Regions from separate parts of the Paenibacillus sp. FSL H8-0282 genome, predicted to be linked through region 2. Evidence: riboswitches for the same ligand, from Rfam matches in the RefSeq annotation. Region 2 holds a riboswitch; the other holds the start of a gene.

Region 1 (4,854 bases), 110 kb from region 2:
AGGATGCTGTCAAACACGACGTGGCTGAACATGACAGCAATAAACCCGTAACGAAGGAAAATATAGCTGAACAGTAGCCCGATTACAGTCAGCTCAATGGGACGGGAGCTGATGGGATAGATCGGATATAACGTATGGCCAAACGCCCAAACCAGCGTGGTGATCAAGCAAGCGATAAAAGTGTTCCGGAACACCTTTTTCAGCATAGGAATTCCGAAAAAGCGATAAATGGCTTCCTCAGATAAACCAGCGAGCCATGCGACGATAGGCAGAAGCCAAGCATATCTCATGTTATAAGGAGATTGGGTGGCGTCTGTAGTAGACCAATTGTGCAAGGTAAACGATAATATGATGAACATAACCGTCTGCACCCCTAGCAGAACGAAAGCCCAGATGTATCCAGCCCGGATACTGTCCAACACATATTGTCCATAGCCGGGCTCTTTGGCGCGGGGCCAAGGGTTCATGCCTTCCTCTTTTCGCCATAGGCCATTACCGCCCACTAAAGAGAAGTAGAGCAAGGAGGACATCAGCAGGCTGTACAAAGCATAAATGATAAACATAATGACAGAGGTAATCTGTGCTTCTAGCCCTTCGCCCGTTGATTCAGGCAGCATATTATAGGTGCTGATCATCATGATTACAAAATAGGCTGAGCTTAGGAATACTCCACGTTTAAAGGAAGTATGCTCTCTTCTAAGAATACTGTAGACGAGTGCCAGAATTCCTAAAATCAGTGTGGGTACACCGTAACCGAATAATGTTAGCTTTTCCGCTAAAGAGGTCTGTCCTTGTACGTAGGAGGTATGCCAAGCTGGTGCAGTGAATCCGGCATTAAAGCTGGATACCTGCTCTCCACTGAAATCAAAATAATAGTGCAATAAGGATTCGCCGACCTGAACAGTACTATCCGTATACACTAGCCCATGGCTTCCTGTATTCGATTCAATTTGTAGCTTGGCAGGATTTACTTCCCATTCCTGAAGCCAAGGACGAGCAAGATTCTCCTTCTGCGCTAGAGTGAGGTCAGCTCCCTTGTCCTCTTTTGCACCAACGGAAGCGATGCCTGACCCCTCTTCGGAGGTAACTTTTGCAGCCTTTGAGAAAGCGACAATCTTACCGTTATACATATTGAGGTCAACGATGATTTGCGGCTCTTGCTCCGCTGAAGGAGTAAGCGTTGCACGAAAGACATCAAAAGGATATTTTTGATCCAATTTTTTCTTGGTGTAGTCCTCCACAAGCTTCTCGCGAGACATATAACCATAAAAGGAAGAGTCCGTCTGGTAAAGTACATTCCATTGATCGTTTGGTGCTTCGGTGTAGTTGAGCTTTTGTTCTGCGAATAATATGGCTTGATCACGGGCTTCTGCCTTGCTAATGACGGTGGTATCTTCACCTGTAGGACTACTAAGCAGTGAAGGGGAAATCTGAAACATAATAAATAGAATAAGACCGATAATGCCCGAGATGATGAGCCTCTTGGAGAGGGCACGTTGCTGTAAGGGCTGGCCGACGGGATTCATGTAACGCCTCCTTGTTATGTACTGTGACAATGTTATGTTCCATTATAGTATTAGTGCCTGGTTGGTTACAAAAAACATTATATGTTCTTTTTATGGGTAATAGAGATAGTATAGAATAGTCATGTGAATTTATACCATGAATTTTATCGTGTTCATTTCTGCACGAATGATGAGAATCGGTGTAATTGCAGGGAAAACACGGAAAAGTGATGAGAAAAGGCACTCCTTTTGATGCAGTCTCTTTAAACCGCATTTTTTCATGTGAATGAGCATTAATTGTGTCTTTGTGAATTCACTAAATAACGTATATAATTTGTATGCAATTGTATAGTAGCCGAATTTCTGGTGAAAACGGGGGAACCATAAGAAGTGATGAAAAGTGGAGTGTACACGATAAATGGCACTTTCATCAGGGGTGAATTTCGTTCTGGGAACGAATAGGGCAGCCTGCACAGTCCGAATCCGACAGCTAACCTCGTAGGCTAATTTACTGCAGGAACCAAGTCAGCATTGGTTTTCCAGTGCTTTTTTTGTTGGAATTTTTGATAAGAAGGTGAGCAAAGTGGCTTCACAGTTTCGCAGGATTTCTGAATTTAAGTTTCTGAAGCTCTCGCCACCGCAGATACTGGTGCTTGGTTTTGCATCGATCATTCTGATAGGGGCCCTGCTGCTTATGCTGCCCATCTCAAGCACAAGCGGGAATTCCGTGGAATTTATTGATGCATTATTTACTTCAACGTCGGCAACCTGTGTTACAGGGCTTGTTGTGCTGGATACCGGAACTTCGTTCACGATTTTTGGGAAAACCGTAATTATGATCCTGATCCAGATCGGCGGCTTAGGTTTTATGACCATGGCCACTCTATTTTCACTGGTGTTAAAGCGTAAAATATCTTTGCGGGACAGGCTAATCCTACAGGAAGCCATGAATCAAGGCTCTATGGAAGGAATTGTGCGACTGATCCGGAGAGTCCTCATATATTCTCTTGTCATAGAAGGCTGTGCCGCTGTGCTGCTGTCTATTCGCTGGGCTTTTGATATGCCGTTGGGAAAAGCGATTTATTATGGCATATTTCATGCGGTGTCTATGTTTAATAATGCGGGGTTCGATATTTTTGGGGATTTTCGCAGTTTAACTGATTATGTATATGATCCGCTTGTGAATATTATTGTAATGTTTCTGATTGTCTCCGGCGGGATTGGTTTTATTGTAATGTCAGATCTGGTGGAGTTTCGGGTAACCCGCAGGCTGTCTCTACATAGTAAAGTTGTCCTGTCCACCAGCACAGGGCTGATTCTGATCGGAGCTTTGGTTATTTTTATATTTGAGTTTACTAACACTCGTACCCTGGGTTCACTGAATTTCGGCGGTAAAATATTATCGGCCTTCTTTCAATCCGTGTCTCCCCGTACGGCTGGCGCGAACACAGTAGATATTGCTGGACTTCGGCAGGCTACACAATTTTTTATAGTGATTCTTATGTTTATTGGTGCTTCTCCGGGCTCAACGGGCGGCGGGATCAAGACAACAACCTTTACAATGATGATTGGTGCTGTAATTGCTATGCTGCGTGGACGGGAAGATGTTGTGTTGTTCCGTTATCGGCTGGCTCAAGAGCGCATCTACAAGGCATTAACGATCACGCTGCTGGCTTTGTTGTTAATCGCCTCTGTGTCGATGATACTCTCCACAACTGAAGACAGTAATTTCTTGGCAATCTTGTTTGAGACGACCTCCGCCTTTGCTACGGTAGGACTGACTATGGGGCTAACTCCGGAACTGTCAGCGATCGGTAAGATTCTACTCTGTCTGACGATGTTTGCAGGTCGGCTAGGTCCACTAACCTTAGCGTATGCACTCGGTCCCAAACAGGGTAAACCACTGTATAAGTATCCGGAAGGTAAAATAATTATTGGATAGGAGTTAATTAGAAATGAAAGCACAGCAATTTGTAGTAATCGGCTTAGGTCGCTTCGGTTCAAGCCTGGCGCTTGAGCTGATGGAAATGGGCTACGAGGTGCTCGGCATTGACCACCATGAAGAACGCGTGGAGGAAATGAGCGATCAGCTGACGCATACGGTAGTAGCAGATGCTACAGATGAGGGAATTATGCGCTCGCTTGGTGTACGGAACTTTGATTGTGGGATTGTTGCGATTGGTGACAATATGGAGAGAAGCATTCTGGCGGCCATTTTGTTGAAGGAGATTGGAGTCAAGCAAGTGGTGGCTAAGGCAATCTCTATCCTTCATGGCCGCGCACTGTCGCGGCTGGGGGTTGATCGGGTTATTTTTCCGGAGCGGGATATGGGGATTCGTGTGGCACATCAGCTGGTGACGCCCAATTTGCTGGATTATATTGAACTGTCCAAGGATTATAAAATTGTCGAGCTGACCGTACCTTCCTGCATGAACGGCAGAAGCTTGTCTGATTTAAATACAAGAGCTAAATATGGCTGCAGTATTGTTGCCCTAAATAGGGAAAGCGGAATAATCGTCGCTCCAACTGCCCATGATTATTTGAGTGAAGGCGATGTTATGGTACTCATTGGTCCTAATGAAAGTATTGACCGTTTTGAGAGTGAAGTTGTGAACCAAGAATCATAGGAAAAGAAGCTGACTCAAAAGTAGTGAATTCTACTTGGAGGCAGCTTCTTTTTTATGGAGTAAAGAGTAGGAAAAGTAATGGATTTACTGTGTCGTATGACATTAGACCACGCGTTGTTTTCTATAATGTTGGTTTGGTCGGTGCGCGACTTGCTAGGTGTGGTTATCGTACGGCTTGCAATTAGATGATTTGTGGTATCTGTGACGGTGCATTATGGGCGATATGCGTTCTTTGTTTGTACGATGTACAGAGTGGGTGTGAACTAATTAGGAAAACCTCCCTAAAAATAGCCGCTATTCGCTCTAAATGAACGACATCAGGGAATTCCTCCCTAATAAACAGAGGGATTCCTTTATTAGTTAGTTACTGAATCGGCCGAAAATTAGGGAAGTTTTCCCTAATTATAAGTCTGCTGAACAGAAATCTCTGAACTTCAGGGAGAAATTCTCTAATTACGCTATAAGTACTTCACTTATTGCCTCATTTGGAGATCAATAGGTGCGCCCCTTGATTCATTTGGTCCGGCTTTACTGCTCACGTTCTGTCAGAAACATCTCTTCGGTAACTTGCACCAGACTGCGAGCCGCCGTGCTCATGCTTCCATCGTCACGGTAGATCAGGCAGGTGGTCCGTTGAGTCTGTTCCAGCTCCTTGATATGTAAGGACACCAGCCCGCCACCGTTCAGCAGTTCTGGACGCAGATAAGACTTTGGCAGCAACG
Region 2 (4,854 bases):
AAAAGAAGGCAGTTTTGCCGCAGCAATCTCCAAACCACGTTCTTTCGCGGCCTGCACACTTGTCTGTTTATACAACGTCCCTACTTCAGCCCGTTCCTGATCATCAAAAAAAGGAATATTCAAACTATCCGGCAGCGTTGCATCTTTATATTCAGAAGGAGATCTAACATCAATAATGGTGATCTGCTTCTTGTTTTTTAACACTCTAAGTTCTTCCAGTGTAATGTCCTGAAACAATATGCTCTCTCCTCTGGTGGCTAACCTTCATAATTTGCTCTAAGCTGATATACAACAGTTATTCCACAGCAGCTATAACCGTAATCTGACCCGGATGCTCTTCCGTTACCTCTCCGATCAATGCCGCTTCTACCCCTGCATCTACTAACTCTTTTAGCAAATCTTCGCTTTGTTCAGGGGCCACAGAGATCAGCAGTCCGCCAGAAGTCACAGCGTCACATAGAATATAGCGGCTTAGTTGGTCCATCTCTTCCGGATAAAGAATGCTGCCTTCCAGATGGGCAAAGTTATTCTTAGTGCCTCCTGGAACAAATCCCTGTTCCGCAAGCTCTCTTACTCTTGGCAGCATCGGTACATCGCCTTGACGAATGATCAGGCCCGTGCCGCTCCCTTTAGCCATTTCCGAGGCATGTCCCAGTAGCCCAAATCCGGTAACATCTGTACAAGCATGTACATCATAAGGCTCCATGATTTCAGCCGCTTTTTTATTCAAAGTAGACATTACTGTCGTAAGGCGTGTGGTTTCTTCAGAAGATAGCTGATCCTTTTTAATGGAAGTTGTTAAGATCCCCACACCGATAGGCTTCGTTAGAATCAGCTTGTCTCCCACCTTGGCGCCCGCATTCGTTCTTACTTTGTCAGGATGCACAAGGCCCGTAACGGCCAATCCGAATTTGGGCTCTTTATCGTCGATGGAATGTCCGCCCACAAGAGTAGCTCCTGCTTCCTGTACTTTATCCGCTGCACCGCGCAAAATGTCACCGAGAATGCTTTTATCTAAAACAGAAATAGGAAAGGCCACAATATTAAGCACCGTAAGCGGCTTTCCACCCATCGCATAAATATCGCTTAATGCATTGGCTGCTGCAATTTGACCAAATGAATAGGGATCATCCACGATCGGCGTGAAAAAATCAACAGTTTGCACTAACGCTAATTCATCACTTAAACGATACACCCCTGCATCATCACTAGTATCAAGACCTACAAGTAGATCCGGGTTAGGAACAGTTGGTGGCAGACTACGAATAACCTGCATGAGATCGGCGGGACCGATTTTGCAGCCGCAGCCCCCTTTTGAAGATAATGAAGTCAGTTTTATAGTTTCAGCTTGAGACATCATGACTCAGCTCCTTTAGTATGAATTATCTTAATCTTACACGAGTAGATCGCATTGTACAAAATGCAAGAGTAGCAGATGCGTTGCTTACTACGCCTCCTTCTATAACTATTTAGAGTCTATTGTTCTTTCCCACGTCTGGTGAGCTATATTTGGTGCTGTGGTAGGGTAGGGACATTAAGTGGCGTTCTAGGTACAATATGCTTGTAAATGTTCAACATCCATCGGTTAGTAAAATAACCAAAGGCTGGCTCATTCGTAGATTTCACTACGGATAAGCCAGCCTTTAATTGGATGTCCATTATATTAGGGAAATCCTCCCTAATGTTCATCGATAATCGCTTTAAAATGAGGTTTTTAGGGAATTCCTCCCTAAAAATTCATGCAAATACCCATTTATGGCTAAAAACATCCTATTATTAGGGAAGTTTTCCCTAATCCATGTTCTAGGAGCCATAATCTCCTTCACTTTAGGGAGAATTCCCCTAAAGTTCAACCCAAAAGGACGTCCCATAGCCAGCTCGTGCTCCCTGGCTATGGGACGTCTTTTTTCTCACTTAAACGCTTCGCTTGTGAAGGTCTCCCAATAGATCAGCTAATCTGCTGAGTACCCTGCTGCTTCTCTAAGAAACGTTGAAGAATCGCATTGAATTGCTCCGGTTGGCACAGATTACTTGGATCTAATGCGTTCGGAATAATCGCCAACTGCGCATGTGGCAGCTGAGACACCATTTCCTTCATACAATTCACTCCAAATTCATTAAAGTCCCCTACAATACATAAAGCAGGACGTTTAAAAGCCTTTAAGCATCTGGTGTAATCAACATGGCTCGTAGCCAGCCTTTGCCGATATAGCTCCCGGGGACGTTTGTCCAGCAGCCCTCTTCTAATCTCATTGTAGGCCAGACTCCAGCGCTCTCGGTACATCATCCGAATCGAAGGCAACACCAGCTCGCTTGGGAGATAATACATTAGTAAACTGCAATATGCTGCCATAGTTTGTATTTTCCCTACTATTGTTGATCCGTGAGTCCTACAAAAGCTATCCGCAACCACAATGGCTTTTACACGCTCAGGATATTGTTTGGCAATATGCTGAACGACTAAGCCACCATAGGCGATTCCTACAAAAACTGCTTCACGGATACCTAGGTCATTCAACAGCATAATCAGATCCAGACATTGCGTCTCAATAATCTCATGTGGGGCCTCCAGCAGTTTACCAGACTTGCCATTCCCCCGTAAATCGCACAAAATCACTTTATATTTATCGGAAAAATACTCCAGCTGTGGTTTGAACATACTGTGTGTTAATCCATGTCCATGGATAAACACAACCGGAGTGCCAGTTCCATTGATTTCATAATAGAGCGAAGTTCCGTTCAGTTTAGCGATAGGCAAAGGTAACACCTCTTTCATAATAAATTCTACGACTATATCTGCTTAAAAACGCAGCAAAAAACCACAGAGGGATTCTCTGTGGCTATTCATCACTAAACACGCCATTCATCCTCTCTCCATACGCTTACGAGGTTAGCTGTCGGATTCGGGCAGTGAGAGTTGCCCTACCTGCAGGGATGCATATTATGCACCCGGAACAGGATTCACCCCATAACCAGTGCCGACTCTCACATCGGCTGCCAGTTGTTGGTTCCCCCGCTTTCCAGAAACGGAAATTAAGCGGATTGCTTATGTAATTGTAAATTTAAGATAATTCTCAGTTCTGAGATGAATCATACTCTTGTAAGGTTTTCTTGTAAAGGAGGGCTCTGGTCAAAATAATGTTGAAAGCAATGCTTTTCATTTCATATTAAGCATACTCTTCATTTTCTCTTTCTTTTGCTCTTGTTTACTCGTTTTCTTTAGAAAAACAGCTCTGAAGCAAGCGAAAAAGGGGGTGATTCACCAGTACTTTCCTATTTAATAAGAAACGACAATCTTCAATACCAATATTGGGCCAGTTTCTGTACCTTGGGGTGTTGGTCGTTTCTATGTCCCCGATCCGTTTGGCAAGCTTGTTAATATTATTTCACATGAACAGCACGAATGATTTCATAAAAAAGAAAAAAGCTAAGCAGAATCAGAGATATCCCCCTGTCCACTTAGCTTCCTTTTACAATACTATGGCTACAAAAGATCGGCGTTTTTCAATGCATGCTCCCAGCTTGGAAAAAAGAACAGCGCACTTCTCATAAGCTCTGGGTCGCTTTGCTTTACTTGTTTTTTACTGATCGAGCTTCCGTCGCTTTGCAGCTTTTTGATCCGACTTAATACTTCATCAGCCTCCAAAGGAATTTCCATTGAAACACTCCTTTCTCAGTGACCTGTTTCCCTTCATTTTCTCCATAATATGTTTATTTATTCCGTACTCTTAATTTCCCCAGATTAAACCATCTGATAGATGGGTTGTTCAGCAATGAACCGGGTAGGAAGCATGGGATATTTGTCTGCTAAGATTTCAGCTAAATATTTCATCCCCGGCGCTTCACTCTCCGCATGACCTAACATGATGAGCGCTTTAGATCTGCCTTGGTGCCCTGCATCCCGCACATATTCCGGAGTCTCCCACTCTGGTCCTTCTCCAGCAATAATTAAATCAAGATTGTGATCATTAAAAAGTGGAATAGCCATCGTCCCGCCCCCTCTGTAACCTACTAATATCCCTATGCGTTTGCAGGACAGAGACAGGTCACCAGCAGCGCGTACATAAGAGATCCCTAGCTTACTTTTAATATACTGAGCAGCTTCCAGTACAGTCATGGCAGGAATAGTGAGAATCGTAGCAGCCGCTTGCTGCTCTTCCACATAGTCTGACCAATCCAGCTCTCGCAGCAAACCCATCATAATCCCATCTTGCTCTTGCCGATGCCAATAATCATGATAACGAAAAATAGCTATTGGGGAATGTCCGATCAGACTTTTTTTCGCATGATAAACCGGATCACCTTCTAACCACTCGTTCGCCGCATGATGGCTATAAAATACACCTTCATGCGTGATCAGCAAATTGGCTCCTAACGCTATTGCTTGCTCCACAATATTTTGTGTGGCAGAAAAGGCCGTAATAATCCCTGTGACTTCAGTTTCCGGTTCCCCTGGGTTCAGAATATCCACAGTCCCTTCTACCTGTTCCACAGTTCCCATTAAATCTTTCAAAATCGCTCTAATCGTGAGGCTCACTATCATCATCCCTCGGTTCAAAATCTAATAAATCTTTCTGCCTTTAAGATCCTCAATTCCGCTCTTGCGGTAAAAATACGTATTGATCCGATCTCTCCATTCCTGCGCATGCTCTGCTTGCTCTTCAAGACGTTGCTTCACTTGCACATACAATCCACTATCCATGCTGCCTTCAAGTGATTCCCATGTTGCTAGAAGCTGTGCAGCCTGCTCTGCCCCCTCGAAATGAGTATCGTAGATATGTTGTATAACCGTTTGCCCCGATTGCAGAACATGCGTGTATGGAACATGATGGAAGAACAGCAGCAGCTCTTCTG

The links. A riboswitch is a leader RNA that binds a small molecule or an ion and turns the genes downstream of it on or off. The one in region 2 is predicted to bind cyclic di-AMP.
Region 1: another riboswitch for cyclic di-AMP. It lies ahead of NST94_RS24755 (TrkH family potassium uptake protein); the one in region 2 lies ahead of NST94_RS25225 (alpha/beta hydrolase).

The regions. Positions count from the first base shown of each region.
Region 1 is NZ_CP150146.1:5,715,716-5,720,569, reverse strand. It holds gene NST94_RS24760 (CPBP family intramembrane glutamic endopeptidase) at 1-1,526, opposite strand, end outside; cyclic di-AMP (ydaO/yuaA leader) riboswitch at 1,849-2,024, shown strand; gene NST94_RS24755 (TrkH family potassium uptake protein) at 2,089-3,447, shown strand; gene NST94_RS24750 (TrkA family potassium uptake protein) at 3,461-4,132, shown strand; gene NST94_RS24745 (LysR family transcriptional regulator) at 4,661-4,854, opposite strand, start outside.
Region 2 is NZ_CP150146.1:5,825,462-5,830,315, forward strand. It holds gene mnmH (tRNA 2-selenouridine(34) synthase MnmH) at 1-237, opposite strand, end outside; gene selD (selenide, water dikinase SelD) at 296-1,357, opposite strand; gene NST94_RS25220 (hypothetical protein) at 1,504-1,689, opposite strand; gene NST94_RS25225 (alpha/beta hydrolase) at 1,949-2,776, opposite strand; cyclic di-AMP (ydaO/yuaA leader) riboswitch at 2,864-3,050, opposite strand; gene NST94_RS25230 (hypothetical protein) at 3,485-3,658, opposite strand; gene NST94_RS25235 (Nif3-like dinuclear metal center hexameric protein) at 3,743-4,501, opposite strand; gene NST94_RS25240 (alpha-glucuronidase family glycosyl hydrolase) at 4,562-4,854, opposite strand, start outside.